DNA from 2 places in the Achromobacter sp. EG18 genome. Region 2 is predicted to be linked to the other one. Evidence: predicted binding sites of a transcription regulator. Region 2 holds the regulator's gene; the other holds the start of a gene.
The links. Region 2 encodes FliA, which starts transcription of late flagellar genes. Its sites were predicted from a motif close to CTAAAGTTTNNNNNNNNNNNGCCGNTA; they were not measured.
Positions count from the first base shown of each region.

Region 1: a site for FliA is predicted at 2,924-2,950, ahead of AC6CR5_RS13905 (FlxA-like family protein). Genes of this name have one in related genera too.

Region 1 covers NZ_CM186213.1:3,049,575-3,065,054, reverse strand. The annotation lists gene AC6CR5_RS13915 (ABC transporter permease) at 1-895, opposite strand, end outside; gene AC6CR5_RS13910 (ABC transporter substrate-binding protein) at 983-2,308, opposite strand; gene AC6CR5_RS13905 (FlxA-like family protein) at 2,453-2,884, opposite strand; gene AC6CR5_RS13900 (solute carrier family 23 protein) at 3,016-4,326, shown strand; gene AC6CR5_RS13895 (methyl-accepting chemotaxis protein) at 4,441-6,060, opposite strand; gene greA (transcription elongation factor GreA) at 6,758-7,234, shown strand; gene AC6CR5_RS13885 (YhbY family RNA-binding protein) at 7,359-7,961, opposite strand; gene AC6CR5_RS13880 (RlmE family RNA methyltransferase) at 7,980-8,612, shown strand; gene ftsH (ATP-dependent zinc metalloprotease FtsH) at 8,841-10,739, shown strand; gene folP (dihydropteroate synthase) at 10,758-11,603, shown strand; gene glmM (phosphoglucosamine mutase) at 11,600-12,943, shown strand; gene AC6CR5_RS13860 (GNAT family N-acetyltransferase) at 13,163-13,966, shown strand; gene ppx (exopolyphosphatase) at 14,137-15,480, opposite strand, start outside.
Region 2 covers NZ_CM186213.1:610,673-626,152, reverse strand. The annotation lists gene cheZ (protein phosphatase CheZ) at 18-650, opposite strand; gene cheY (chemotaxis response regulator CheY) at 659-1,048, opposite strand; gene AC6CR5_RS02960 (protein-glutamate methylesterase/protein-glutamine glutaminase) at 1,099-2,157, opposite strand; gene AC6CR5_RS02955 (CheR family methyltransferase) at 2,203-3,039, opposite strand; gene AC6CR5_RS02950 (methyl-accepting chemotaxis protein) at 3,066-4,772, opposite strand; gene cheW (chemotaxis protein CheW) at 4,910-5,410, opposite strand; gene cheA (chemotaxis protein CheA) at 5,426-7,567, opposite strand; gene AC6CR5_RS02935 (response regulator) at 7,597-7,977, opposite strand; gene motB (flagellar motor protein MotB) at 7,980-8,969, opposite strand; gene motA (flagellar motor stator protein MotA) at 8,981-9,850, opposite strand; gene flhC (flagellar transcriptional regulator FlhC) at 9,968-10,549, opposite strand; gene flhD (flagellar transcriptional regulator FlhD) at 10,581-10,904, opposite strand; gene AC6CR5_RS02910 (RNA polymerase sigma factor FliA) at 11,336-12,097, shown strand; gene AC6CR5_RS02905 (flagellin N-terminal helical domain-containing protein) at 12,477-14,177, shown strand; gene AC6CR5_RS02900 (O-linked N-acetylglucosamine transferase family protein) at 14,427-15,480, shown strand, end outside.

The DNA.
Region 1 (15,480 bases), 2.4 Mb from region 2:
GCACGCTCTCGGCCGGCCGCAGCTTGCGCTTCTGGATCGAGTTGCCGCCCTTTTGCAAGGTGGAATAGTCGCGCCCCTTGAGCACTCGCGCCGACAGCCACAGCGCCAGGATCGAGAAAGCGATCATGATGACGCTGATGACATAGCCCAGCGGATCCTCCAGCCCCACCTGCGTGATGCGCAGATAGGCCTGCGGCGCCAGCATGTTGGTGGTGCCCAGCACCAGCGGCGTGCCCAGGTCGTCGAACACCTTCACGAACACCAGCGAGGCGCCGGCCACGTAGCCCGGCAGCGCCAGCGGGAAGATCACGCGGCGGAACAGCCGGAAGCCGCGCGCGCCCAGGTTGAAGGCCGCTTCCTCCATGGCGCCGTCGATGTTGCGCAGCGCCACCACCAGGTTCATCAGGATGAACGGGAAGTAGTGCAGCGCCTCGACGAAGATGACGCCGTTCAGGCCTTCCATGAACGGGATGGTGAAGCCGAACCAGTCGTTCAGCAGCAGGTTGACGCTGCCGGAACGCCCGAAAATCAGCTGCATCGCCACCGCGCCGACGAAGGGCGGCATGATCAGCGGAAGCACGCCCAGCGTCTGGATGATGAGCGCGCCGCGGAAATCGAAGCGCACCGTGAAGTACGCCAGCGGCACCGCGATCAGCGAGGCCAGCAGCGCCGACCAGCCCGCCACGTAGAGGCTGTTGAAGAACGCCTCCAGCATCAGCGGCTGGTTGAAGAACGCGCCGAAGTGGCCGATGGTGAAGCCGCCATCGGCATTGACGAAGGCGCTGTAGAACACCGTGCCCACCGGCACGGCCAGGAACAGCGCCAGGAAACCCAGCACCAGGAGCGCGGCCAGCACGGGGCCGGCGGGCAGGCGTGAATGGCCCGGAAGATTCATCGAGATTCCCGTAAAGGTTCAAGACAGGCCGCCCGCGGCGGGGCGGCGGCCGGACGGGGCGAGCCCCCCGTCCGGCGCGAGCCGGGCCTACAGCGCCGCGGCTTCCCGCGCCAGCTTCACGGCCTGCTCATAATTGCTCTTGGCCGTGCCGTTCCATTCGCCTTCCAGCTTGGTGATCTGCTGGTTGACCGCGGCGTCCTTCTTGTTGCCGCTGAAGATCTTCAGGAACTCGGGATCGGCGGCCTGCTTGCCATCGACCAGCGGCGCCCAGGCCAGCTTGCGGGCCTGCGCCAGCAGTTCGGCCGGCTTGCCGCTCTTGCCCTTGTCGCCGAGCTTGGCCTCGGCGTCGTAGATCGCCTTGGTCGCCGCCTGCAATTCCTTCAGGCGGAACGTGACGGTCTGGTCGTACAGCGACTGCACCACGTAGTAGCGCGTCTGCGACAGGTCGGCGTTGAACTGCACCTTGCTGCGGCGCGCGATCTCGGCCGGGTCGGGGTAGCCCTGCGGCACCTTGCCCGCCAGCGCCGAATACGGCAACACCGGCAGGCGCGAGATCTTCGGTTCCAGCAGCAGCTCCTGGCCGGCCTGGCTGAGCGTGAAGGCGATGAACTTCCTGCCTTCCTCGGCGTTCCTGGCGCCGTCGATCAGCGCGATGTTGGCCGGCACGATGGCGGTCTCGGAGGGATAGACGAATTCCACCGGGAACTTCGAGTACTTGCTCGACAGGCCGAAGAAGTCGATCACCGGACCCGCGCCGAACTGGCCGTTGTTGACGCCGTCCGGCACGCCGAACGAGCGCTCGGTCACGGCGCTGCTGTTGCCCGACATGCGCAGCAGCGTGTTCCAGCCGTCGTCCCAGCCTTCGCCCTGCAGGATGGTCTCGACCGTCAGGTGCATGGTGCCCGAGCGCGACGGCGAGGTGATGCCGACGTGGCCGAACCAGTGTGGCGCCAGCAGGTCCTTCCATTCGACCGGGGCGGGGATCTTGTGCGCCGCGATGTAGCGCGTGTTGTAGACGATGCCGTAGCCGGCCAGCGCCTGGCCCAGGTACATGCCGCCCGGGTCGTTGATGGGGTAGTTGCCGATCTTGTCCGGCACGTCCTTGTTGGCGACGTCCGCCGATTTGGCCAGCAGCTTGTCGCGTCCCAGCACCTCGAAGGCGTCCGGCGCGCTGGCCCAGAACACTTCCGGGCGCTGGCCGGCCGGCGTCTCGCGCACGTAGGCGATGCCGGACACGGTGTTCTTGTTGAGGATTTCCAGCGTGATGCCGGGGTTGGCCTTCTCGAACGCGGTCTTGTAGGCCTGGGTCAGGTCTTTCGGGAACGACGTGATCACCGTGACGGTGCCCGCCAGGGCGGGGGCGGCGCAGGCGGCCAGCAGCGCCCCTGCAAGGGCTGTGCGCATTGCATGCATGGTTTGTCTCCGTGGTTTTTTCGATTTGTCCGGAGACCTTAGCGGCTGCATGCGCCGCCAGTCCAATCACAAATTTTGATGCGCGCCATCAGTGTGGCGGGCATTCGGGAGAACCCGTGTGAGCGCGCGGATCAGGCCGGCCATCTAGGCCGTGGCCGACACGCCGCCGTTTGCCTTGGCCATCGCCTTGGCCTGCTCGGCCATCACCTGTTGGATCATGCCCATGATCTGCATCGCCTGGGCGTTCAGCGCCTGCAACTGGGTGGCTTTCTGCTCCGCCGACGCATTGCTGGCGCGCACGCGCTCCATCTGCTCCATGACGCGCTTGAGCTGGCGTTGCAGCTCCTTGATCTGGCGCGTGTAATGGTCGTCATTGTCGGACGATTCCGTTTCCTCGGCCTGGCCCACCTTCATGGCGCCCGCATTGGTGACGCGGATCTTGCCGTCGGGCGTGACGGTGACGCCCGGGTCGCCGGCCTTGGCGTCCCTGGCCTCCTTGTTGGCCTGGATCTTCTGCGCCCACAGGTCGGCCATGCTGCCGATGCGCGAGGTACCGCTGATGGAATCGATGGCCATGAAGGTCTCCGGGGAGAGGTTTGACTGGGGTTTCCACTAATACGGCATGCTGGCGGGGAACTTAAGTTGCCGCCCGTTCCCGGCCCCCTTTACACTGGCGCCCGCTTACACCAAACACTCCCGGGGATTCCATGTCCAATTCCTATTTTCCGCGCTGGCGTCTGGCGGACGACGCCGAGCCCGGCGTCATCATCGCGCCCGATGAACGCCTGTCGTGGCCCAAGAACGTGGCCATGGGCGCCCAGCACGTGGTGGCGATGTTCGGCTCCACCGTGCTGGCGCCGCTGCTGATGGGCTTCGACCCCAACGTTGCCATCCTGATGTCGGGCATCGGCACGCTGATCTTCTTCCTGTTCGTGGGCGGGCGCGTACCCAGCTACCTGGGGTCCAGCTTCGCCTTCATCGGCGGCGTCATCGCGGTCACCGGTTACGCCGGCGGCGGCGCCAACGCCAACATTGGCGTGGCGCTGGGCGCCATCATCGCCTGCGGCCTGGCCTATACGCTGATCGGCGTTCTCGTCTGGATCGCCAACGGCCGCGCCGGCGGCGGCGCCAACTGGATCGACACCCTGATGCCGCCGGTGGTGACCGGCGCGGTGGTCGCGGTGATCGGCCTGAACCTGGCCCCCATCGCCGCCAAGGGCGCCATGGGCGCCTCGGGCTTCGACAGCGCCATGGCGATCGTCACCATCCTGTGCGTGGGCGGCATCGCCGTCTATACCAAGGGCATGGTGCAGCGCCTGCTGATCCTGGTCGGCCTGGTCCTGGCCTGCGTGGTGTACGCGATCTTCGCCAACGGCATGGGCCTGGGCAAGCCGATGGACTTCTCGGCCGTGTCCGCCGCCGCCTGGTTCGGCCTGCCGCAGTTCGCCGCGCCGGTGTTCAAGGCCGAGGCCATGGGGCTGATCGTGCCGGTGGCCATCATCCTGGTCGCCGAGAACCTGGGCCACGTCAAGGCGGTCAGCGCCATGACCGGCCAGGACCTGGATCGCTACCTGGGCCGCGCCTTCGTCGGTGACGGCGTGGCCACCATGGTCTCGGGCGCGGTCGGCGGCACCGGCGTCACCACCTACGCCGAGAACATCGGCGTGATGGCGGTGACCCGCATCTACTCCACGCTGGTGTTCGTGATCGCCGCGCTGATCGCCATTGTGCTCGGGTTTTCGCCCAAGTTCGGCGCCCTGATCCAGACCATTCCCGCGCCGGTGCTGGGCGGCATGTCGGTGGTGGTCTTCGGCCTGATCGCCATCGCGGGCGCGCGCATCTGGGTCGTGAACCAGGTCGATTTCAGCGACAACCGCAACCTGATCGTGGCCGCGGTCACGCTGGTGCTGGGCGCGGGCGACTTCACCGTCAAGCTGGGCAATTTCACGCTGGGCGGCATCGGTACCGCGACTTTCGGCGCCATCATTCTCTACGCCCTGTTGCGCCGCAAGAAATAGGACGGGGCATGGGCGACGGCCCATGCGCTGTTCCGGGGCCATGGTCCGCCCCGATTCCGCCCGGGGCGCCGCCGTGCCCGCGCCGCCCCGGATGCAGAAACCCGGCGCGTATCTTCAGGGCCGCGACAAGCGCGAAGCCGGGGCCCGGCCGGTCATCTGCACCGGCGCCGCCTCGATCACCTGGCCCGACTGGGTCTTGAACACCGCGGTCGCCTCGGCCAGGCGCCTGGCCTGCTCCTCCATCGCCGAAGCGGCCGCCGAGGCCTGTTCCACCAGCGCGGCGTTCTGCTGCGTCACTTCGTCCATTTGCGAGACCGCCAGGCTGACCTGATCGATGCCGCCCGCCTGCTGCGTCGATGCGGCGGAGATCTCGCCCATGATGTCGGCCACCCGTTGCACCGAGGTCACGATTTCCTCCATCGTCTGGCCGGCGGCAGATACCTGGGCCGAGCCGGCCGAGACCGTCTCGACCGAGGTTTCGATCAGCGCCTTGATTTCCTTGGCCGCCTGCGCCGCGCGCTGCGCCAGCGTGCGCACTTCGCCCGCCACCACTGCGAAACCCTTGCCCTGTTCGCCCGCCCGGGCCGCCTCCACCGCCGCATTCAGGGCCAGGATGTTGGTCTGGAAGGCGATGCCGTCGATCACCGAGACGATGTCGGCGATGCGCCGCGAGCTGTCGGAAATTCCCTGCATGGTGGCCACCACCTGGCCGACCGTGTGGCCGCCACGTTGCGCCACCTCCATGCTGACCGCCGCCAGCTGGTTGGCCTGGGCCGCGTTCTCGGCGTTCTGCTTTACCGTGGTGGCCAGCTCTTCCATGGTCGACGCGGTTTCCTCCAGCGCCGCGGCCTGCTCCTCGGTGCGGGTGGACAGGTTGGCGTTGCCGGCGGCGATTTCCGCGGCGCCGATGTTGATTTCCTCGACTCCCTGGCGCACGGCCGTCACCGTGCGGGTCAGTCCTTCCTGCATGCGTCGCACCGCCGAGAACAGCATGCCGATTTCATTATTGGAGCGTGCCTCGACGCGCTGGGTCAGGTCGCCGGCGGCGATGCGATCGAAATGCCGGCCGGCGTCCTGCAGCGGCAGCAGCACGCCACGCCGGATGAAGGCCCAGCACAGCGCGGCCAACAACAGCGCCACGGACAGCAGCACGATTGCCGACATTCTTGCGGTGGAATAAGTGGTCTGCGAGCGTGCCAGCACGTCGTCGCTGCGTTCCTGCACCCGCGTCAGGAAAACCTGCATGTCCTTGGCGAAAGCGGCATCGGCCTGGCGCACCCGCGGCTCGCTCTGCTGGTAGCGGGCCGCGGAGCGTTCCTTGAGGGCGGCGTCCAGTTCGTCCAGCACTGCCACATAGGCATTGAACTGACCTTGCAGAATCTGCGCCAGCTCCTGGCCGCGTTCGCTCTTTGGCACCGCCATATAGCGGGTGAACCGCTCGCGCGCCTGTTGCAGCTGGCTGGCGGCGGCGGACTCGGCGGTGGCGGCCTGGTCGGCGGCGCCCGCCTGCAGGTCGGCGATACCGGCGCCGAGCGCCAGCCGCGCCCGCAGCAGGGCGCCGCTGGCCTCGTATAGCGGGTCGACCTGATGCACGGCCACATTATTCAGGTCCTCGATTTCCCGGACACTGTTTTCCGCATTGCGCCAACTCAGCCCGCACGCCAGGGCCAGGGTAATGACGAAAAAGAACAGCACCAGCATCATGCCCGTACGGACTTTCATTTTTTCCAGCATGGGAGCTCCCGTTCTTGAACGCGCTCCACCCCAGGCGCGGGCCTTTGCCCGCAAGCGCCACGGCGGAGGGACGAACGTCGAGCCGGATGACTGCGATGCGTCCGCCCAACCTGCAACACGCACAATCAATCGATTTACGCGGCGGCCATGAACAGCCGGCGCGTCCCTTCGCTGCGAACCAGAAAAAATGCCGGCGAATACCGGCATGTATTTAATTGTTATTAATGGGCCAGTTTGTCGGTTATACCTTTTTTATTGAATACAACCCGCCGTTTTTACATAAACCCGGCCACCGCCGGGTTTATCCCTATCGCGCAGTATCTTTTACGCAACGCGGGTTGTAGCTGGGAAACGACGGGTTTTAGCGGGTTACGGCGGCGAAATGCGCCGAAAACGCCGGTTTCTCCGGTGGCTTGCAATTCCCGCGGACTTTGACCACAATATGACCTTGATTGCCCCGGTTCCGACCCGAGCCGGGGTTTTGTTTTGGTCGCAGCTTGCCGCATTCGTCCGGCGGGCCGGCCCGAGCGGGCGCAAGGGGATCCATCGGGTTCAGCTTTGCCCGCCCCTGGCCGTTCCGCTCCTGGCGATGCCCGTCACGTATCAGCTTCCGACGGCGCCCCATGCGTCAGGTCCAAGACCTTCACACCGAGAACGCTCCGTCGGGGGCGTTTTCTACTTTTGTTTGGGAAACGACATGTCTGCCATTCCTTTGACCGTGCGCGGGGCCGAGCGCTTGCAAGAAGAGCTCCAGCGGCTGAAAACCGTGGAACGTCCCGCCGTCATCAACGCTATCGCCGAAGCGCGCGCGCAGGGCGATCTGTCGGAAAACGCCGAGTACGACGCGGCTCGCGAGCGCCAGGGTTTCATCGAAGGCCGGATCGCCGAGCTTGAGGGCACGCTTTCCAATGCCCACCTGATCGATCCGACCTCGCTCGAGGCCGAAGGTCGCGCCGTGTTTGGCGCCACCGTCGACATCGAGGACCTGGATTCGGGCGATCGCGTGACGTACCAGATCGTCGGCGACGTCGAAGCCGACATCAAGTCGAACCTGATCTCCGTGTCGAGCCCCGTGGCCCGCGCGCTGATCGGCAAGAGCGAAGGCGACGTGGTCGAGGTCAAGGCCCCGGCTGGCGTTCGTGAGTATGAAGTGTTGAGCGTGCGTTACATCTGACGCTGGCTCTGAGCGGTAAAATCAGCAAAACACCATAGCCCGCACCGGATATCCGGCACGGCAATATTGCGGAACGCTATGGTGGACCGGGCGCGTAAAGCGCCCGTTTTTGTGCCCGGCGGTACTATCTTTTGGGCGACGACTTGCGGCTGGTGCCGCTGCGGGCCCCGGCCCGCAGGCTCAGCGCGCTGCCGGCGCGGCGCGGAATGCCGTGGCTGCCGGAAGTGGTTTTCTTGGTGCCGGGACGCATCGGCTTGCCGTTCTTGTTGAGTTGGTCCTGCGGCACGAAGCGCGTCTTCGGCTTGGGCTCTTCGGTTTCGGAACGGCGCGGGCGCTTGGCCAGGGTCTTGCCCTCGGCGGCCAGCTTCTTGGGCGTATGCGGCTCGGAGGCGCGGCGCTTGGCGGGGCGTTCCGGCTCGAGGGCGGCCAGCACGGGCGGCTTGATGTTGCCGGCCAGTGGGCGGAACAGGATCAGGGTCTTGCCCAGGTGGTGCACCGGGGCGCAGGACAGCGTGTCGCAGATGGTCGACAGCATGGCCTCGCGGGCCTCGCGATCGTCGCCGCCGGCCCGGACCTTGATCAGGCCGTGGGAAGTGAGTGCCAGGTCGATTTCCTTGAGCACGGCTTCGGTCAGGCCGTTGTCGCCGATCAGGACGACGGGGCGCAGAGGGTGAGCGGCGGACCGAAGGTCGCTGCGCTCACGAGAGGTAAGTTCTAATATAGGCATGCGTGGAATTGTACGGTAATGGCCAAGAATAAATTCTCCAAAGACTGGATTCACCAGCACATCAACGATCCCTATGTGAAGATGGCGCAACAGAAGGGCTACCGGGCCCGCGCCGCCTTCAAGCTGATCGAGATTCTCGATACCGAGAAGCTGTTGCGGCGTGGCGACCTGGTGGTCGACCTGGGCTCGGCGCCCGGCAGTTGGTCGCAGGTGGCGCGCGAGCGCCTGGCGGGGCCGGGCGGGGTGGTGGACGGGCGCATCATCGCGCTCGACATGCTGCCCATGGAGCCCGTGGCGGGCGTCGAATTCATCCAGGGTGACTTCCGCGAGGATGACATTTTGAAACAACTGGAAGACATGGTCGGATCGCGCGCGGTCGACCTTGTAATTTCCGACATGGCCCCCAACTTGTCTGGCGTGGGTATCGCCGACGCCGCGCGCATCCAGCACGTGTGCGAGCTGGCGATGGAATTTTCCCTTGCCCACCTCAAGCCCAACGGGGCGCTGATCGTCAAGGCATTCCACGGAACCGGCTTTTCGCAGATCGTGGAGTCCTACAAACAGCACTTCAAGCGGGTGGTCGAGCGCAAGCCGAAGGCATCGCGGGACAAGTCCTCCGAAACCTTTCTGGTTGCGCGCGATCTGAAATGACCCGCGCCAGGGCACGTGCCCTGGTGTCACAAGAACCTACCGGCCCGACGGCGGCCGGCCTGCCGAGACAACGACCAGCAAAATCACGAATCAGACGTAACTTAGCGGCCCGCCCCTTCCCAGGACGCAACCCGGTCCGACAGGGTAGAATGGGCTATTGACATACTTGTGACTGTGCCATATGCGGGTGCGCGGTCGCCGGTCGGAATCGAAAGCAGGAGATCGACCTTGAATAATTCATTTTCGAAAGTCGCCGTCTGGATGGTGATAGCCCTGGTGCTATTCACGGTCTTCAAGCAGTTCGACGGACGCGCGCAGACCCAGGACGGCGTGACCTACACGCAGTTCATGGACGACGCCAAGGCGGGCCGTATCCGCAAGGTGGACGTGCAAGGTGGCCCTGGCGGCGACGTGCTCTACGTCACGCCGGACGCGGGCCGTGCCTACACGCTGACCTCGCCGGGCGACCTCTGGATGGTTTCCGACCTGCTCAAGTACGGCGTGCAGGTGTCGGGCAAGCCGCGCGAAGAGCAGTCGCTGCTCATGAGCATCTTCGTGTCCTGGTTCCCCATGCTGCTGCTGATCGGCGTGTGGGTGTTCTTCATGCGCCAGATGCAGGGCGGCGGCAGGGGCGGCGCGTTCAGCTTCGGCAAGTCGCGCGCTCGCATGCTCGACGAGAACACCAACCAGATCACCTTCGCCGACGTCGCCGGCTGCGATGAGGCCAAGGAAGACGTCCAGGAACTGGTCGACTTCCTGCGCGACCCCAGCAAGTTCCAGAAGCTGGGCGGCCGCATCCCGCGCGGCGTGCTGATGGTCGGCTCGCCCGGCACCGGCAAGACGCTGCTGGCCAAGGCCATCGCCGGCGAAGCCAAGGTGCCGTTCTTCAGCATCTCCGGTTCGGACTTCGTCGAAATGTTCGTCGGCGTGGGCGCGGCCCGCGTGCGCGACATGTTCGAGAATGCCAAGAAGCACGCGCCCTGCATCATCTTCATCGACGAAATCGACGCCGTCGGTCGCCAGCGTGGCGCCGGCCTGGGCGGCGGCAACGACGAACGCGAACAGACGCTGAACCAGATGCTGGTGGAAATGGACGGCTTCGAGTCGGGTCAGGGCGTCATCGTGATCGCCGCCACCAACCGTCCCGACGTGCTGGATCCGGCGCTGCTGCGTCCGGGCCGCTTCGACCGCCAGGTCGTGGTGCCGCTGCCCGACATCCGCGGCCGCGAGCAGATCCTGAAGGTCCACATGCGCAAGGTGCCGCTGTCGCCCAACGTCGACGCCACCATCCTGGCGCGCGGCACTCCGGGCTTCTCGGGCGCCGACCTGGCCAACCTGGTCAACGAGGCCGCGCTGTTCGCCGCGCGTCGCAATGGCCGCACGGTCGACATGTCGGACTTCGAAAAGGCCAAGGACAAGATCATCATGGGCGCCGAACGCCGCTCGATCGTCATGCCCGAAGAGGAACGCAAGAACACCGCGTACCACGAGTCCGGCCACGCCATCGTCGCCCGCATGCTGCCCAAGACCGATCCGGTCCACAAGGTCACCATCATCCCGCGCGGCCGCGCGCTGGGCGTGACGATGCAGTTGCCGGAAAGCGATCGCTACAGCATGGACAAGAGCCGCCTGCTGTCGACCATCGCGGTGCTGTTCGGCGGCCGTATCGCCGAAGAGATCTTCATGAACCAGATGACCACCGGCGCCTCGAACGACTTCGAACGCGCCACGGCCATCGCGCGCGACATCGTCACGCGCTACGGCATGACCGACGAACTGGGCCCGATGGTCTACGCCGAGAACGAAGGCGAGGTCTTCCTGGGCCGCAGCGTGACCAAGACCACGCACATGTCCGAAGCCACAATGCAGAAGGTGGATTCCGAGATCCGCCGCATCATCGATGAGCAGTACGGCGTCGCGCGCAAGATCCTGGAGGACAACCGCGACAAGGTCGAAGCCATGACCGCCGCGCTGCTCGAATGGGAAACCATCGACGCCGACCAGATCGACGACATCATCGAGGGCCGCCCGCCGCGTCCCCCGAAGACGCCGCAAGGTCCGTCGGACACGTCGGATACGCCTCCGACCGGCCTGGCCGCCGGCGGCAACACGGCAGCCGCGGTCTGAGGTCTTTCGTCCTGATTTATGGCGAATAACTTCCTTTGCGGGCGCTTCGAGTTCGATCTCGAGCGCCCGCTTGTCATGGGTATCGTCAATGTCACGCCGGACTCGTTTTCCGACGGCGGCCAGCACGACGATACCGATTCCGCGGTGGCGCATGCGCGCCAACTGATCCAGGAAGGCGCCCACATCCTCGACCTGGGCGGCGAGTCGACGCGGCCGGGCGCCGAACCGGTGTCGGTCGCCGACGAACTGGCGCGCCTGCTGCCGGTGATCGAGGCGCTGCGCGATTGCGGCGTGCCGCTGTCCATCGACACCTTCAAGCCCGAAGTCATGCGCGCCGTGCTCGACGCCGGCGCCGACATGATCAACGACATCTACGGGTTCAGGCAGCCGGGCGCCATCGAGGCGGTGGCGCAATCGCGCTGCGGATTGTGCGTCATGCACATGAAAGGTGAGCCGCGCACCATGCAGGCGACGCCGCCCGAATATTCCGACCTGATCGGCGAAATCGGACTCTTCCTGGGATCGCGGGCGCAAAAGCTGCGCGCCGCCTGGGTCGATCCCCGACGCATCGTGCTGGACCCCGGTTTCGGGTTCGGCAAGACCGCCGACCAGAATTTCCAATTGCTGCGCCGGCTGTCCAGCCTGCGCAGCGGCGGTTATCCATTGCTGATCGGCCTGTCGCGCAAGAACATGATCGGCCAGGCCACCGGCCGGCCGGTCGGCGACCGGCTGCCCGGCAGCATTGCCGCCGCCCTGGCCTGTGTGGCCCGTGGCGCCTCCATCGTGCGGGTGCACGACGTGGCGGCCACGGTCGACGCGCTCAAGGTCTGGCAGGCGGCTGAACAAGGAGCAATCACTTCATGATTCGACGCAAGTATTTTGGTACCGATGGTGTGCGCGGCGAAGTCGGCGGCGCGGTGATCAACGCCGAATTCGCCCTGCGCCTGGGCTACGCCGCCGGCCGCGTGCTGGCTCGCGAGCACGCGGTGCGTGGCGGCAGCCGCCCGCAGGTGGTGATCGGCAAGGACACCCGCATTTCCGGCTACATGCTGGAATCGGCGCTGGAAGCCGGGCTGTCGGCCGCGGGCATCGACGTGCTGCTGGCCGGCCCGATTCCCACGCCCGCGGTCGCCTACCTGACCCGCGCGCTGCGCCTGGTCGCCGGCATCGTCATCAGCGCCTCGCACAATCCCTACCAGGACAACGGCATCAAGTTCTTCTCGGCCCAGGGCATGAAGCTGCCCGACGAGATCGAGGCCGCCATCGAGATCGCCCTGGACGAACCGCTGGGCTGCGTCAGCTCCGAAGGCCTGGGGCGCGCGCGTCGCATGTCGGATTCCCAGGGCCGCTACATTGAATTCTGCAAGAGCACCTTCCCCAACGATCTGGACCTGAACGGCATGACGATCGTGGTGGACGCGGCCCACGGCGCGGCCTACAACATCGCGCCGCACGTGTTCCGCGAACTGGGCGCCGAAGTGCACGCCATCGGGGTGCATCCCGACGGTTTCAACATCAACAAGGGCGTGGGCGCGCTGCACCCCGAACTGCTGGCCAAGGAAGTGAAGGCGCGCGGCGCCCAACTGGGCATCGCGCTGGACGGCGATGCCGACCGCCTGCAGATGGTGGATGGCGACGGCCGCATCTACAACGGCGACGAATTGCTCTACGCGATCCTGCGCGAGCGCATGCAGCGCGGCAAGGTGGATGGCGTGGTCGGCACGCTGATGACCAACTTCGGCTTCGAGCGCGAACTGCAACGCCTGGGCGTGGGTTTCGAGCGCGCCAACGTGGGCGACCGCTACGTGCTGGAGCAGATGCAGGCGCGCGGCTGGCTGTATGGCGGCGAAAGCTCGGGCCACCTGCTGTGCCTGGACTGCCATTCGACCGGCGACGGCATCGTGGCGGCGCTGCAGGTGCTGACGGCGTTGCGTCGCAACCATGTGTCGATGGCCGATTGGGTCAAGGATCTGCGCATGTACCCGCAGAAGATGATCAACGTGCCGTTGACGCCGGGCCAGGATTGGAAAACCCACCCCGGCCTGACGGCGGCGCGCCGGGCGGTCGAGGAGGAACTGGCGGGCCGCGGGCGCATCCTGATCCGCGCCTCCGGCACCGAGCCCAAGCTGCGGCTGATGGTCGAGGCCGAGGACGAGGCCCTGGCCGTGGCCAGCGCCGAGAAGCTGGCGGCCAGCCTGGGGTAGGTTCAACCATCCGCTCCAGACCCGACATGGCCATTCATTGTTTCGCGATGAATGGCCATTATTTGTGAATATTTCGTCTTTGTTTGTAAAGTTTTGTCGAGCTTTGCAGGAATTGACTCTCCTCGCTCCAAACTAAACTTCATAGTCACGTAACATATTGGTCAAGTCATTGACATACAGGGCGTCCAAACTGACCGGACTCTCTAGGAGCTTCGCGCAATGCTGGAACTAGCACGCATCAACCCAAGCCGTAATGCCGCAGAACCATGGACGGGCGCCGCCCCCCGGGTGCTGGTGGTCGGCCTGGCGCGCACGGCCGAGGAAATCGAACAGATCCAGCGCCTGCGCTACGACGTCTTCACCGAAGACATGGGTGCGGTCTTCCCGGATGCCCAGGACGGAATCGAGCACGACCGCTTCGATCCTTTCTGCGAGCACCTGATGGTGCGCGAGCTCGACACCGGCCGCGTCGTGGGCACCTACCGCATCCTTACGCCCGAAAAGGCGCGCGAGGCGGGCGGCTACTACTCGCAGTCCGAATTCGACCTGTCGGGGCTGGGCGCCATCCGCGACGAGCTGGTGGAAGTGGGGCGTTCGTGCACCCACGCCGACTACCGCAACGGCGCGGTCATCATGCTGTTGTGGTCGGGCCTGGCGGAATACCTGCGCCGCGGCGGCTACCAATACGTGCTCGGTTGCGCCAGCGTCAGCCTGCGCGACGATGGCGTCACGGCGGCCGAAGTGTGGCGCACCATTTCCAAGCAGCTGCCGAAAGAGGGCGAGCCGCAGGTCACGCCCTTGCATCGCTACCCCGTGGAAAAGCTCAACAGCACGCTGCCGGCGCGCGTGCCGCCGCTGATCAAGGGATACCTGAAACTGGGCGCCACGGTTTGCGGCGAACCGGCCTGGGACCCCGATTTCAACGCGGCGGATTTCCCGGTGCTGCTGAAGATGGACGGCATGGACGAGCGCTACCGCCGCCATTTCGGCCTGGATCAACCCGCGACCGTCGGCCAGCGCTGATCATGCGCCGCCTGTTCCGCCGTATGAAGATCAAACTGATTCGGCGGGCCACGCGGCCTTTCCGCCTGGAACTCAAGCAGCTCGATCGCCAGACCGACCTGTCGCCGTTCTAGCCGCCCCCCGCCGTTGCATGGCAAAAGGCCCCGGATATTTCCGGGGCCTTGTCGTTTTCAGAACTCGAGCAGCTCGAACGAGAAGCCGACCTTCGACCATTCCGCTTCTTCCGCCCGCAGCGTGAAGTCGCTGAGCGGGTGTTGCGCCAGCCAGTCACGGTTCACGCGTACCACGATGGAATCGTTGCGCATGGACGCGGTCAGGGGCAGCGGTTCGATTTCACCGCGGCGGCGGAACAGCAGCACGGCCAGCCGCAGGCTCAGGATGGCCATCCATTGGGCGCGGTTGCGCACCAGCGGTTCCAGCTTGCCCAGCTTGCCCTGGTGGCCCAGCGCCAGCAGCGCCAGCAACTGCTGGTCGGCGCGGGAAAAGCCCGGCATGTCGGCGTTTTCAAGCACGTAGGCGGTGTGCTTGTGATAGGCGTTGTGGGCGATCGACAGCCCGACTTCGTGCAGGTCGGCGGCCCAGCCCAGGGCCGCGCGCAATTCGGTGCGTTCGGCGCCTTCGGGCATCATCGCGTCGAACAGGCTGAGCGCGGCGTGGCGCACGCGCCGGGCCTGGTTGACATCGACGTGGTAGCGCTTCACGAACTGGCGCACCGATTCGTCGCGCTTGTCGTGTTCGTCGTCGCGGCCGAGCAGGTCGTACAGCACGCCCAGGCGCAGGGCGCCGTCGCCAGTGTGCATGACGTCGATGCCAAGCTCGTCGAACAGCGCGCTCATGATGGCCAGCCCGCCCGGCAGCACGTCGGCGCGCTCGACCTTGATGCCGGGCAGTTCCGACGGGATGACGCGGCCGGCGCGCACGATGCGGTCCTTCAGCTTGCTCAGGCCGGCGCGGGTGATGCCGCGGTCGGACATGCCGCCTTCGGTGAGGATGGCGAACAGCGCCTTGGCGGTGCCGGACGAGCCGTAGGCTTCCTTCCAGCCCGTCTTGCGGTACTGCTTGGCGATGACTTCGATCTCGCGCCGGGCGGCCAGTTCGGCCTGCTTCATCTGGTGGGCGTCGACGATGCCATCCGAGAAGAACTGCCGGCTGTAGCTGACGCAGCCCATATACAGGGACGACATCAAGCCGGGCTCGTGGCCCTTGCCGATGATGACCTCGGTGGAGCCGCCGCCGATGTCGATCACCAGCCGCTTGTTGGGCGAAGGAGGCAGGGTATGGACCACGCCCGAGAAGATCAGGCGGGCCTCTTCGCGGCCGGCGATGACTTCGATGGGAAAGCCCAGGGCAGCCTCGGCCCGGGGCAGGAAATCGCGGGTGTTGCGCGCGACCCGGAAGGTGTTGGTCGCCACCGCGCGCACGCGGTTGGGATGGAAACTGCGCAGGCGATCGCCGAAACGTTCGAGGACGGCGATGGCGCGCTCGATGGCGTCGTCGCCCAGGCGTTTTTCGGC
Region 2 (15,480 bases):
CGCCCTCGCCCGCCGGATCAGAAGCCCAGGCTGGCCAGCAGGTCGTCGACCTGGTCCTGGCTGGTGACCACGTCGGTCTTGCCCTGCGGGCTGACCTGCGGGCCGTTGAGCAGGCTGTTGGCCTCGTCGCGGCGTTCCTGCGGCACGTTGTCCAGCAGCACCTGCAACAGCTCGCGCTCGATCGCGCCGACCACGTCCATCATGCGCATGATGACCTGGCCGGTCAGGTCCTGGAAGTCCTGGGCCATGATGATTTCCATCAGCTTGGACTGGGTCTGCTGCGTCTGCTTGGGCACGTCCTGCAGGAACGCGCGCGTGTCCTTGACCAGTTCACGGGCCTCGGGCAGTTCCAGCGGCTGGTCGTACCATTGCTGCCAGCGGCCATCGAGCGCCTGCGCCGAGCGCGACATGCCGTCCTGGATCGGGCCCGCGGCCTCGGTCGCGTTCAAGACCCGGTTGGCGGCCTGCTCGGTCATCTGCGCCACGTAGCGCAGGCGGTCGCGGGCATCGGGAATCGCGTTGGCGGCGTCCTTGATCGCCTGGTCCAGGCCCAGTTCGCGCATGCTGTCGCGCAGCATGCGCGTCAGCGAGGCGATACGGTGAATCAGGTCGGGCGATTCGGTCGAGTCATCATTCTGCGTCGTGCTCATTGCACACCTCAGCCGCCAATTTTCTCGAAGATCTTGACCAGCTTCTCTTCCAGCGTCGCCGCGGTGAAAGGCTTGACCACGTAACCGTTGGCGCCGGCCTGGGCCGCCGCGACGATGTTTTCCTTCTTGGCCTCGGCCGTCACCATCAGCACCGGCAGCGAGGCCAGGCTGGCGTCGGCGCGGATCTGCTTGAGCATTTCCAGGCCGTCCAGGTTGGGCATGTTCCAGTCGGACACCACGAACTGGAAGCCGCCGTTGCGCAGCTTCTCCAGGCCGATCGCGCCGTCCTCGGCCTCGTCCACGTTCTCGAAACCGAGTTCCTTGAGCAGGTTGCGGATGATCCGCCGCATGGTGGGGAAGTCATCCACCACCAGAATCTTTATGCCCTTGTCTACCATCTTTTACTCCAGAAGAAATTTGCTTGAGATCGATCGGGACCGCATCCGCGTCACACGCGGTGCCCCCGGTCGCCCAGGCGAGTCAGAATGCGCTCACTCATCGCCGACAGCGGCACTACTTCGTCAGCCGCACCGATTGCGATGGCCTCCCGGGGCATGCCGAAGACCACGCAACTGGCTTCATCCTGCGCGATGGTATGGGCGCCGGCGCGGTGCATGGCCAGCATGCCGGCCGCCCCGTCCTTGCCCATCCCGGTCAGGATGACACCGATGGCGTTCTTGCCCGCCGCCACGGCGGCGGAATTGAACAACACGTCCACCGACGGGCGGTGGCGATTGACCGGTTCGCTGGCCTCCAGCTCGATCACGTAGTTGGCGCCGCTGCGCCCTAGGCGCATGTGCGTGTCGCCGCCCGGCGCCAGGTAAACGTGGCCCGGCAGCACGCGTTCGCCATGCACTGCCTCGCGGACGGTGACGGCACAGAGCGCGTCCAGCCGCTGCGCGAACGAACGGGTGAAGCCCGCCGGCATGTGCTGCGTGATGAGAATCGCCGGGCTGTCCGGCGGCAGCGGTTGCAACACCTCGCGGATGGCCTCGGTGCCGCCCGTGGAAGCGCCCACGATCACCAGCTTTTCCGAGCTGGACAGCGGGCGGCGCAACATCGGCGCGGGCGCCGCGGCCGGCGCGTGCGGGCTGGGCGCGCGCAGCTTGGCGCGCGAGGCCGCGCGGATCTTGTCGGCGATGATCTCGGTGTATTCGAGCAGGCCGTCGCGGATGCCCAGCTTGGGCTTGGTCACGAAGTCGATGGCGCCCAGTTCCAGCGCGCGCAGCGTGATTTCGCCGCCGCGCTCGGTCAGCGACGACACCATCACCACCGGCATCGGCCGCAGGCGCATCAGCTTCTCGAGGAAATCCAGCCCGTCCATGCGGGGCATTTCCACGTCCAGCGTCAGCACGTCGGGATTGTGCTTCTTGATCAGCTCGCGCGCCACCAGGGGGTCGGGCGCGGTCGCAACCACTTCCATATCGGGCTGGCTGTTGATGATCTCGGTCATCAGTCCGCGCACGAGCGCGGAATCATCCACACATAAGACTCTGATTTTCTGCATTTTTTACCGCCTAAGTCTGGCCGCAAGCTCGCCGCAAGGGCGCGCCTAGGCCTTACCTGCGCATTCGTAGACTGTCTGCCCGCGCAGACGGAAATCCCGACTGATATAGGTGAAGTTCTCGGAATGGCCCGCAAACAGCAGCCCGCCCGGCTTGAGCAACGGCACGAACCGCTCAAGGATCTTCGCCTGGGTCGGCTTGTCGAAATAAATCATGACGTTGCGGCAGAAGATCACGTCGAACTTCTCGCTGATCGGCCAGGACGGCGCCAGCAGGTTCAACGTTTCATACCGCACCATGTCGGCAATCTCGGGGCGCACCCTGACCTGCCCGGCATTGGCGCCGCGGCCCTTCAGGAAGAAGCGCTTGAGCCGGCTTTCCTCCATCTTGGCCACGCGTTCGGCCGGATAGACGGCGGTGCGCGCCCGGTTCAGCACATTGGTGTCGATGTCGGTCGCCAGCACCGAGCAGGCACTGGCCCGCGGTCCCAGCGCTTCGGCCAGCGTGATGGCGATGGAGTACGGCTCTTCGCCCGTCGAAGCGGCGCAGCACCACACCGACACCGGACCGCCGCGCTTCTGCGCGAAATCGGCCAGGATCGGAAAGTGATGCGACTCGCGGAAAAACGCTGTCAGGTTGGTCGTCAGGGCGTTGACGAAATCTTCCCATTCAGCCGCGTCGGGCTCGTTTTCGAGCTGGTCCAGGTAGCTGCCGAAGTCCTGCCGCCCCAGCGCGCGCAGGCGCCGCGCCAGGCGGCTGTAGACCATTTCCCGCTTGTGCGCGCCCAGCGAAATGCCGGCGCGCGCGTGGATCATCTTGCGGACACGGGTGAAGTCCGCATCCCGGAAATCGAATTGGCGGTCCACCGGAATGGACGGCGCCATGTTTGCCGCTGTTGCCACCGCCGCCCTCAGTGTCCAAGGGCAAGCGCGTCAGGCGCTTGCAGCCGCGAGTCATCGGCGGCGGAGGATCGGCCCGAGGACAGGCGCTGGGCCGGCACCTCGATGACTTCACCGGCGTTGATCTTGAACACCGCCACGGCTTCGGCCAGGCGCTGCGCCTGTTCCTGCAGCGAACCGGCCGCGGCCGCCGCCTCTTCCACCAGCGCCGCGTTCTGCTGCGTCACTTCGTCCATCTGCGACACCGCGCGGTTCACCTGGTCGATGCCGCTCGATTGCTCCTCGGACGCCGCCGAGATCTCGCCCATGATGTCCGTCACCCGCTTGACCGAGGCCACGATCTCCTGCATCGTCGCGCCCGCGCGCTCGACCTGCTGCGAACCGGCGCCCACCTTGCTCACCGAGTCCTCGATCAGGCCCTTGATCTCCTTGGCCGCCTGCGCGCTGCGCTGCGCCAGCGAGCGCACTTCGCCCGCCACCACCGCGAAACCCTTGCCCTGCTCGCCGGCGCGGGCCGCTTCCACCGCCGCGTTCAGCGCCAGAATGTTGGTCTGGAACGCGATGCCGTCGATCACCGACACGATTTCCGAGATCTTGCGCGAGCTGGCCGAAATACCCTGCATCGTGTTGACCACCTCGGCCACCGCCGAACCGCCGCGCTCGGCAACGTCCGACGCGCTGGCCGCCAGCTGGTTCGCCTGGCGCGCGTTGTCGGCGTTCTGCTTGACCGTCGAGGCCAGCTCTTCCATCGAAGCCGCGGTTTCCTCCAGCGAGGCCGCCTGCTGCTCGGTGCGGCTGGACAGGTCGGTGTTGCCGGCCGCGATCTCGTGCGAACCGGTATTGATTTCGTCAACGCCGCGGCGCACCGAAGAAACCGTGCGCGTCAGGCTTTCCTGCATGCGCTTGAGGGCCGCGAACAACTGGCCGATCTCGTTGGTGTTGCGAACCTCGACACGGGCGGTCAGGTCGCCGCCGGCAATGCGGTCGAAATGATGGCCGGCGTCCTTGAGCGGCTGCAACACGCGGCGGCGCAGGAACACGTAGGTGGCGAAAACCAGCAACGCGGCGATCACGCCGCCCGCCCCGACCGCCATCAACACGAACTGGTAGCGCACCTGGGCCACTTCGAAAGCGTCCAGCATCTTGCTGGCGCGCCAGAAATCGAAACCTTCGACGGCGCGGGCGAAACGCCCTTCAAGCGCGTCCTGCACCTTCTGCACCTGCGTCTGGTAGGCCGGCATGTCGGCCTTTTCCAGCGCCGCCGTCAGCGGCAACAGGCCTTGCTGGACCAGCGCGCCGTAGGACTCCTCGACCTCCTTGAGCGAGTCGGCCGCCTCGGCCGGCTTGGGCAAGGTCTTGAAATAATCGAACTCGGCCTGGCCCTTGTTCTGCGACGCCTTGGCGCGCTCGAGCAGCCCGGCGGCCTCGCTCGACAGGCCCTGGGTCAGCACCGTCGGCTGGCCGACGCTGCGCACGATATCGGCGTAGTTCGCCGACGCCGCGCGCCCCAGCCCGTTCAGGCTGTCCTTGTAGCTGGACACGACGCGGCCGAGCGCGTCGTTCAGTTCTTGCGATTGCTTGATTTCCGCCAGTGTCGTGTTGCTGATACGCAACGACAGCACGCCCAGCGCCGCTCCAATCACCAACATGAATGAGAAGAACGCCAGCACCCACAACAGGCTGCTGCGTATCGTCATGTTCGCGAAAAACTTGCGCATCACAAGCACCACTCCAGACAGAAATCGTTAACAAAAGCGCCATATCGAATCCAATATGGCGCGCCCATCTTCCTGGGGTGCGCAACCGCCATGGCCTCTCGCCTGGCCGGCCGCGCGCCCGGACCCCGCAGCTCCGATCAGGAGGCGACCTTCTCCACCAGGGCCATTTCATCGCTGGTCATCATCTTTTCGATGTCGACCAGGATCAGCATGCGTTCGTCGACCGTGCCCAGCCCGGTCAGGTATTCGGTGGACAGGGTGGCGCCGAACTCCGGCGCCGGACGAATCTGGCCGGCGTTGAGCATCAGCACGTCAGAGACGCCGTCGACCACGATGCCGACCACGCGGCGATCGAGGTTGAGGATGATGACGACGGTCTGCTCGTTGTATTCGACGCTGCCCAGGTTGAACTTGATGCGCAGGTCCACGATCGGCACGATGATGCCGCGCAGGTTGGTCACGCCCTTGATGAACGGCGGAACATTGGCGATACGGGTCACCGTGTCGGCGTCATAGCCGCGGATTTCCTGCACCTTCAGGATGTCGATGCCGTACTCTTCATCGCCCAGCGTGAACACCAGGAACTCGTTGCCGACATCTTCATTGCGCGCGGCTTGCGCTTGCGGTTTGGCTGCCATGGGGCTATTTCTCCATCAATTCAGAATGGCTTCGGGCTGCGACCAACGCTCACGGTTGGCGCGCGCAAGCGCAAATACGTCGACGATCAGCGCCACGCTGCCATCGCCCAGGATGGTGGCGGCGGAGATGCCGGGGACCTTGCGGTAATTCGACTCGAGATTCTTGACCACCACCTGGTGCTGACCAATCAGGTGATCCACCAATAGTGCAAAGCGGCGGTCCTCGGCCTGCATGATGACGGCAATGGCCTGCGTGGGATCGGTCTGCGCATCGCTGACCGAGAACACGCGATGCATTTCCACCAGCGGCAGGTATTCGCCGCGCACGTGCATGACGCGCTCGTTGCCGGCCACCGAGTAGATCTGGTCATTGGTCGGCTGCAGCGATTCGGTCACGTGGTTCAGGGGCAGGATGAAGGTTTCCTCGCCCACCCGCACCGACATGCCGTCCAGGATCGCCAGCGTCAGCGGCAGCACGATGCGCGTGGTGGTGCCGTTGCCCGGCTCGCACGAGAGCTGCACGTGGCCGCCCATGTCCTGGATGTTCCGGCGCACCACGTCCATGCCGACACCGCGGCCGGAAATGTCGGTGACCTTTTCAGCCGTGGAGAAGCCCGGCGCGAAGATCAGCTGCCAGATTTCGTCGTCGGGGGAATTCTCGTTGACCGGCAGGCCCTGGGCCATGGCCTTCTTGAGGATCTTCTCGCGGTTCAGGCCGGCGCCATCGTCGCTGACCTCGATCACGATGTTGCCGCCGTTGTGCTGGGCCGACAGCACCAGTTGGCCGACCGGGTCCTTGCCGGCGGCGACACGCTTCTCGGGCGTCTCGATACCGTGGTCCAGGCTGTTGCGCACCAGGTGCGTCAACGGGTCGATGATGCGTTCGATCAGGCTCTTGTCCAGTTCGGTGGCGCGGCCGTAGGTCTGCAGTTCGATCTGCTTGCCCATCTTGCCGGCGATGTCGCGCACCAGGCGGGGGAAGCGGCTGAACACGTAGTCCATGGGCATCATGCGGATGGACATGACGGCTTCCTGCAGGTCGCGCGCGTTGCGCTCGAGCTGCTCCATGCCGTTGAGCAGGCGGTCGTGCAGCACCGGATCCAGCGTCGACGCGGTCTGCGCCAGCATGGCCTGGGTGATGACCAGCTCGCCCACCAGGTTGATGACCTGGTCGACCTTTTCCACGCCCACGCGGATCGAGGTGGACTCCTTGTCGGCGTGGGCCGGTGCGGCGGCGGCGCGGCTGGTGCGCGCGGCCTGCGAGATGGCCTCGGCGGCGGCGGCGGACTCGGCCACGGCGGGCGCGGCCGCGACCGGCGCGGCCTCGGGTGCCGCGGCGACCGGCGCAGCGGCCACGGCGGGCGCCGCCGCGGCAGGTTCGTCCGCGGCGGCCGGAGGCGCTTCGCGCGCAATGCTGAGCTGGTCGGCGTCGACGATGAAGCAGCAGACGGCCTCGATGTCATCCGGGGTGCAGGTGCTGTCGACCCAGACGGTCAGCACGCCGTTGGCGCGCTCGCTGGCCTTGACCTGCCCCAGGTTGCCCATTTCCTCGAGCAGCGAGGCTGCGTCCTTGTCGGACACCTTGGTGATGCGCACGCGCAGCGGCAGGCCGGCGGTGTCGGCGGACTCGGCCACCGGAGCCGCCTCGGCCACGGGCGCGGCCGCCGCCACCGGCTCGGGTTCGGGCGCGACCTGCGCCACCGGAGCAGGTGCGGGGGTGGGGGCCTGCGCCGGCGCGGCCGCCGCGGCGGGGTCCTTGTGCTCCAGGGCGAGCTGTCTCAACACCGCGCAGATACGCTCAAACACGGCTTCATCGGGCTCTTCGGAGGCCCGGTAGGCATCCAGTTGGCTTTTGAGCACGTCTTTCGTTTCCAAGAAAATATCAATCATGTCCGTGCGCAGCGCCATTTCGCCGCGACGGATCGCATCCAGCAGGTTTTCAAGCAGGTGGGTGGTGCCCGCCAGCTGGTTGAAACAGCCGAACGTCGCCGCGCCGCCCTTGATGGAGTGCGCCGCGCGGAAGATGGCATTGAGCTGTTCGATGTCGGGCGCGCCCACGTCGAGCTCGAGCAGAAGCTGCTCCATTTGCGCGAGCAGCTCGTCCGCCTCGTCGAAAAAGGTCTCGTAAAACTGACTGAGGTCCAATCCAGAACTCATGACCCGTACGCCTTCATAAATGAACTCGCCTATGCGCCGGACTGCTCGTCGAGCAGTTCAGACGCCAATTCCACCAGCACATCGGGATCGACCGGCTTCGAGAGCCAGCCGCATACGCCCAGATCCCGCGCGGCCATCTTGCTGTCCACGTCGTCCTCGGTGGTCAACACCAGCACCGGCACATCCAGGTACTGTTCCTGTTCGCGCAGGCCCTGGATCAGCTGCAGTCCGCCCATCACGGGCATGTTCCAGTCGCTCACCACCAGGTCGACGGGATGGCTTTTCGCCACTTCCAGCGCCTCCTGGCCGTTGCCGGCCGTCAACACCTTCCATCCCGCGCCCGTCAGCGTGGCCTGGACGATCATTCGCATCGTCGCCGAATCGTCCGCCACCAAAATCGTTGCCGCCATTGCTATCGAGCCCCTTCGGCCACCGGCGTCGCCGCCGGTTCGCCTTGCTTGGTTGCCGTCGTGGCCTGGGCGGCGGCATTCACCGCCTCCACGGCCGTCCCAACCTCGCGGGCATCCTTGGCGCTGACGTCCGCGGCCGCGGCGTTCTCGTTTTCGATGCGCCGCTGGGTGCTCTGATTGAGCACCACCAGGCTGATACGTCTATTAACGGCCGCATACGGATCATCTTTAACCAGGCTCATGCTCGATGACAGGCCCTGGATGCGCATGACCTTGCTTTCGTTCATGCCGCCGGCCACCAGTTCCTGGCGCGAGGCATTGGCACGATCGGCCGAGAGTTCCCAGTTGCTGTAGGCGCGTTCGCCGCGCGCATACTGCGACGCGTCGGTGTGGCCCGAGATGCTGACCTTGTTGGGCAGCTCGTTCAGAACCGGCCCCAATTCCCGCAGGATGTCGCGCATGTACGGCTGCACTTCGGCGCGGCCGGTGGCGAACATGGGGCGGTTCTGGTTGTCGATGATCTGGATCCGCAGGCCTTCGGTGGTCATGTCGATCAGCAATTGGGGCCGGAAGCTTTTCAGCACCGGGCTGTTCTCGATGACGTTTTCCAGCCGCTTCTTGAGGTTTTCCAGCCGATGCTGGTCGCGCCGCTCGGCATCGCCCTTGGGCTGGGCCTCGACCCGGTTGCCCTGGGCGCGGCGCTCGTCGCCGTCGTTGCGCAGGGGGTCGCGTCCGCCGCCGGGAACCGCGCTGGTCTCGGCCGAGCTGCTGGGGCCGCCGGTCAGCGCCACGCGCAGGGGCATGCGGAAGTACTCGGCAATGCCCTTCAGTTCCTCGCGCGGCACGATGCTGATCAGCCACATCACCAGGAAGAACGCCATCATCGCCGTGATGAAGTCGGCGTAGGCGATCTTCCAGCTGCCGCCGTGGTGCCCGCCGCCGTGGACCTTCTTGCGGCGGATCACCACACGGTGGTTGTTTACCGTGCTCATGGCCCGCTCCGTCAGGCCTTGGCGGTGGACTTGGTCTGCCGGACGTGTTCTTCCAGCTCACCGAAAGTCGGACGCACCGACGAGTACAGCACCTTGCGGCCGAATTCCACCGCCAGCTGGGGCGGATAGCCGTTCATGCTGGCCAGCAGCGTGGTCTTGATACATTCCAGCACCTTCATGGCCTCGTCGGTGCGGCGCTCGATGCGCGAGGCCAGCGGGCCGACGAAGCCGTAGGCCAGCAGGATGCCCAGGAAGGTGCCGACCATGGCCTTGGAGATCAGGTCGCCGAGAATCGCGGGCGGCTGGTCCACGGCGGCCAGCGCCTTGATCACGCCCAGCACCGCGGCCACGATACCGAACGCGGGCAGGCCGTCGGCCATCTGCCGGATCATGCTGGCAGGCACTTCACGTTCGTGGCGGTAGGTTTCGATCTCCTCGTCCATGAGCGTTTCGATCTCGAACGAGCTCATGTTGCCGCTGATCATGATGCGCAGGTAGTCCGTGATGAACTCCATGAGCTTCTCGTCCTTGGCGATGCGCGGATACTCGCTGAAGATCGGACTGGAGGCCGGATCCTCGATGTGCGATTCGATCGCCATCAGGCCTTCGCGGCGCGCCTTGTTCAGCAACACGTACAGGAGCGCCATGAGCTCCATGTAGACGTCCTTGCCGTAGCGCGAGCTTTTCAGCGTGTCGGGCAGTGCCTTCTTGACGAGCATCAGCGATTTCTTGCTGTTGCCGGCCAGGAAGGCGCCGAAGGCCGCGCCGAAGATCAGCGTCAACTCGAACGGCTGGTAGAGCGCGCCCATGTGGCCGCCCAGCGCTACGAAGCTGCCGATGACCGACACGATCACCACTAGAAAACCGATAACAATCAACACATCAGGCCCCTGCCAACGAAGTCTAAAACCGGCGTCAATGATCCCCTGTTCCCCCCGTCCCAAAAAGGCGGGTTACGGGGAGTTTTCCAGGGCTTTTGATGTATTTGGACGCGCCGCTCAGGAACGGGCGGCGTCTACGGCTGGCACGGATCGGCTGCCCGCGCGCGCCTTGGCGGCGGCGCGGGTCTTGCCGGCCCGGGGTGGCGGACGGCAGATCGCGCACACGAAATCCGACTGGGGATCATGCGCATGCGCGATGAAATGCCCGCCGCACTGGCGGCAGGCGGAAAGTTGCAGCATGCCGCTGTCGAAAAATCGCACCAGCATCCAGGCGCGGGTGAAACTGAGCACCGGCTCGGCCGATTCGGCGTTGTCGACGCCGGCGTTCTCGAGATACAAGCGGTAGGCGTCGATGATGGCGCGGATACCCTTGCTGCTGGTACGCGCGTTCAGGAACGAATACACGTTGTAGAACAACGACGAATGAATGTTCGGCAACCAGGTCATGAACCAGTCGACCGAAAAAGGCAGCATGCCCTTCGGTGGCGAGCAGCCGCGGATTTCGCGGTAGAGACGGGCCAGGCGGTCATGGCTGAGGCTGGTTTCCGCCTCCAGCACCTGCAGCCGCGCACCCAGGGTGATCATGGAGCTGGCTAGCAGGATGTCATCCGCTTCCTGCGAAACGCTCTTGGTGGCCATTGCACGTATCCGAGTGGGAGTCGACCGGCCGTCAGGCCAGTTCTTCAACAGGTTGCTTGGCCAGCAGGATCGTCGCGTGCGCTTGCTGCAGCGCACCACCCAGCACGTCGTGCGTCAGGGCAGACAGCAGGCTGTAGTCGTCGAAACGGAAGCGGCACAGGAGCGAACTGGAGCTGGCCAGCTTCACCAGCTGGGCCGGAGAAAGACGCATCAGGATATCGGCAACCTCGTTGCTGAAACCCAGGCGGAACATCGATGCAGCATAGTCATCGCGCAGCATGCGCTGCGCGAGAAGTAGATAGGACAGATTCACTTCACGGATATCTGCCAGCAAAGAATTTTCGACTTGTTGCACGCCCGACTCCCTATTCCCTATCCCACCGAAGGGGCTTGATAACCAAAAGCATTTGGCAACATCTGTTGCACCCTGCCCGCTGCATCCTGTTTTAATGCGAAATGTATCATTTGTTCGCAATTTAAGTAAAATTTACCACAGGTCATGTCATTTTCTATGACTTATATGACAAATCTTTGTTGATATTGCGCAACTTGAGACTTTAGATACACCTTGACATAGAAAGTCCTCACAAATGTACGTCAATTTGGCAAATAAGCATTCAAAACGTTGCGTGCTTTAAGGAATGAAATACCGTCTTTTACCGACAATGACACCTTGCCGATGACAGAATCTTGCTAGCTTTAGCGCAGCCGCGCGTTTGTCGACAATGTCGCAAATTGACAACAACCGACAATGCGTCACGATGGACACCGCCTGACACTCCCGCAATGCCCCACGCAGATGACAGCTTGGTCGAATATGCCCCGCTAGTGCGGAAGCTGGCCCTGCAATTGCTCGCCCGGCTGCCCGCCAGCGTCGAACTGGACGACCTGATCCAGGCCGGCATGATCGGCCTGCTGGACGCCGTGCGGCGCTACCAGGAAACGGCCGACGCGCAGTTCGAGACCTACGCCACCACCCGCATCCGCGGCGCCATGCTCGATGAGCTGCGCGGCCAGGATTGGCTGCCGCGCAGCGTGCGCGCCAAGGCCCGCAAGATCGAACAGGCCATCCAGTCGCTGGAACAGCGACTGATGCGCGCGCCCACGGAAGCCGAGATCGCCCAGCAGATGGAGATCCCGCTGAACGAATATCAGACGCTTCTGCACGACGCGCAGGGTGTGCAGATCGTTCACTACGAGGATTTCGCGACCGAACCCGATACGGGCTCGGGCTCCGGCCAGTCCGACTGGACCGCCACGCTGAACCACGGCGCGGCCAGCGGCAATCCGCTCGATTCCCTGCTGGCCGGCGATTTCCGCCAGGCGCTGATCCACGCCATCGACTCGCTGCCCGACCGCGAGAAGCTGTTGTTGTCGTTGTGCTACGAGCAAGGCCTGAACCTGAAGGAAATCGGCGCGATCATGAACGTGACCGAGGCCCGCGTCTGCCAGTTGCGCTCGCAGGCCACCGCCCGCATCCGCGCCAAGCTGCGCGAACAGGCCTGGCAGGACCTGCCCCAGGAAGGGCAGATCGCGCAGATCATCTGAGGCGCGACGGCCCGCCCCTTTTTCGGGCCGGTGCGCCACGCCCGGCCAGGCACGGCGCCAGCCAGGCCGGATCGCCCTACCCCGCCGGCCACTCCTTGACAGAGACGGCAAGCGCATCCGCCCCAGGGCGCGACACTCGCCGTCAGGCGGTTCGGCCGGGCAAGGCACCCCGCCCCGCCTCCAGGGAAGTCGGCCAGTCCTCCCGAATGCGCTCAAAAAAAACAAATACTCAAAAAAACTCCTAAAGATTGTTTTTGGCCTGCCGTAATCCTGGCAACGGAGAAATTCGCAGACGCAAGAACCCGAATTCTTCCCGTTACAACGATGGGCGGCCCCGCTGCCCGGTTTGAAGAAGCCTTTCTCTCTTGGGAGCCTAAACATGGCTGCAGTTATCAACACCAACTACTTGTCGCTGGTTGCTCAGAACAACCTGAACAAGTCGCAATCTTCCCTGGGTACCGCCATCGAACGCCTGTCGTCGGGCCTGCGCATCAACAGCGCCAAGGACGACGCAGCCGGTATGGCCATTGCCAACCGCTTCACCGCCAACGTGAAGGGTCTGACCCAAGCCGCTCGTAACGCCAACGACGGCATCTCGCTGGCCCAGACGACGGAAGGCGCCGCCTCCGAAATCAACACCCACCTGCAGCGCGTTCGCGAACTGTCGGTGCAAGCCGGTAACGGCAGCTACTCGCAAGAGCAGCTGAACTCGATGCAAGACGAAATCAAGCAACGCCTTGACGACATCGACCGCATCTCGCAACAGACCGACTTCAACGGCGTGAAGGTCCTGTCGGCCAACGCCAAGCCCCTGACGCTGCAAGTCGGCGCCAACGACGGCGAAACCATCACCCTGAACCTGTCGGAAATCAGCGTCAAGACGCTGGGTCTGGACGGCTTCAACGTCAACGGCTCGGGCGTGACCCAGAACCGTTCGGCCACCGTGTCCGACCTGCAAGCCGCTGGTGGCACGACCGTCGCCGCCAACGAATGGCAAGTGACGACCACGCACGCCGCCGCCACCGCCGACCAAGTGTTCGGCAAGCTGGAAAACGGCAACAAGGTCACCGTCGGCACCGCCACGAGCGGCACGACCTACACCTACGACGCCGCCAACAAGAACTTCACGTTCACCGACAAGTCGGCCTCGGACGCCGCCTCCGTCAACGCCCTGGCTGACAAGCTGCGCCCGGCCACCGGCACCACCACCGGCACCTACACCCACAGCAACGGCGCCGCTTCGACGTCGTTCGAAGTGGATGCGACCGGCAAGGTCACCATCGGCGGCCAAGCTGCCTTCCTGGACGCCGCCGGCAACCTGACCACCAACAGCGCCAGCGGCACCGCCGCCACCATCCGTGGCGTCATGACGGCTGCTGCCCAGAACACCGGCGCCGCCGGCACCTCGTCGGTCGCCATCGGCGGCAAGACGTACTCCAACGTTGGCGGCGCGGGTGGCGCAGACCAGCTGCAATTCACCAACACCATCGCTTCCGACGCACTGCTGGCCAACGTCAAGGCCAACACCACCGCCGGCGACGTGACGATCACGCTGGGTTCGGGCATCACCAGCGCGACGGTTGCCTTCAACGCCGGCAACTCGACCAACACGTACGTCGACGACAAGGGCACGTTCACCTCGACCCAGACCTACACCACCAACTACCTGGTCGACCCCAACACGGGCAAGGTCACGGTCAAGAGCGGCACGGGCACGGGCGACTACGCTCCCAAGATCGGCGCCGAAGCCAAGGTCAACAGCTCGGGCAAGCTGACCACGGAAGACACCAGCAAGGGCACGCTGACCGCCGACCCGCTCAAGACGCTGGACGCCGCCTTCACCAAGCTGGACAAGCTGACCGGTGAACTGGGTGCCGTGCAGAACCGTCTGGAATCGACGATCGCCAACCTGAACAACGTGGTCAACAACCTGTCCAACGCCCGTTCGCGCATTCAAGACGCCGACTACGCGACGGAAGTGTCGAACATGTCCAAGGCTCAGATCCTGCAACAGGCTGGCACCTCGGTTCTGGCGCAAGCCAACCAAGTGCCGCAAACCGTGCTGTCGCTGCTGCGTTAATTCACGGCAAGCAGTACGGACGGCTGGGGAAGCTCCGGCTTCCCCTCCCGGCCAGCCGGCCACGGCCCTCGCGCCCTGGCCGGCCACCCCGAACCCGCCTCACGGCGGGTTTTTTCATGTCCGCGGCTGCACGCGGTTTCAACCAAACTGGCGGCGAATTGCCATGCTGATTCGCTGAATGGACGCTCCCCCGCGTCCATAGAATGAGCGCAATAGTCTCCCGAGGCTCGTCCCTCCTTCGCAAGCCACATGTCTTATCCGGCCCATACCCACCGACAAGCCAACGCCGATCCCGGACGCCTGGCCCCCAGCCATTCCCCTGCCCGGTTGCGCGCCACCGCCTACCTCTACGGGGTGGAAACCACTCCCCTGGAAAACGCCCGTGTGCTGGCCATTGGCTGCGGCGACGGCGCCGGCCTGCTGCCCTTTGCCCTGGCCTATCCGCAGGCGCAGGCCGTCGGCATCGATACGGCCGAGGCTCTGGTCTCCCAAGGCACGGTCGCGGCCGAGCGACTGGGCGCGGCCAACCTGAAACTGTACGTGGGCGAGGCCGCCGACATCGGCACCCAACTGGGCCTGTTCGACTACGTCATCGTCACCGGCCTCTATAGCTACCTGCCCGCGCCGGCCCAGCAGGCGTTGCTGCAGACTTGCGGACAACTGCTGTCGCCACACGGCATCCTGTACCTGGACAGCCACGTGTATCCGGGCGCCAAGTCGCTGGAAGTGGTGCGCGACGCCATCATGCTGCATGGCCACGCCGCGCAGGACGACACGGAATTGCGCCAGAGCGCCACGGCGACACTGTCGCTCTTCAAGAACGGCATGGCGGCGACCAATCCCCACGCCTCGACGCTGGCGGCGGCGGCCGAACAATTCGCGCGCGCCCTCGGCGACACCGCGACCGGCGTCAACCCGCTGGCCTGCAACCCCAGTTATTTCGTCGAACTGGCCGGCGCCGCCGCCGAGGCCGGGCTCGCCTACCTGGGCGACGCCCAGCCGCTCAGCGAATTGCCACTCTCGTTCGGCCAGGCGGTTTCGCTCAATCACAGCCTGTTGGCCATGGGACAGCCGGCCACCGTCCGCCAGCAGTACCTGGATTTCGCCACGGGACGCGGGTTCCGCCAAGGCCTGTGGCTGCGCGAGGAACGGGCCGGCGAGGTCCGGCGGCCAGACCTGACCCGGCTGCGGGACCTGCGCTTCGCATCCGGCCCGGTCCGGCTTGCCGCCAACGGCCAGGAACAGGGCGCAACCTATGTGAACCACCTCGGCCGCGCCTTGATCACGCACGACGTCGACACGG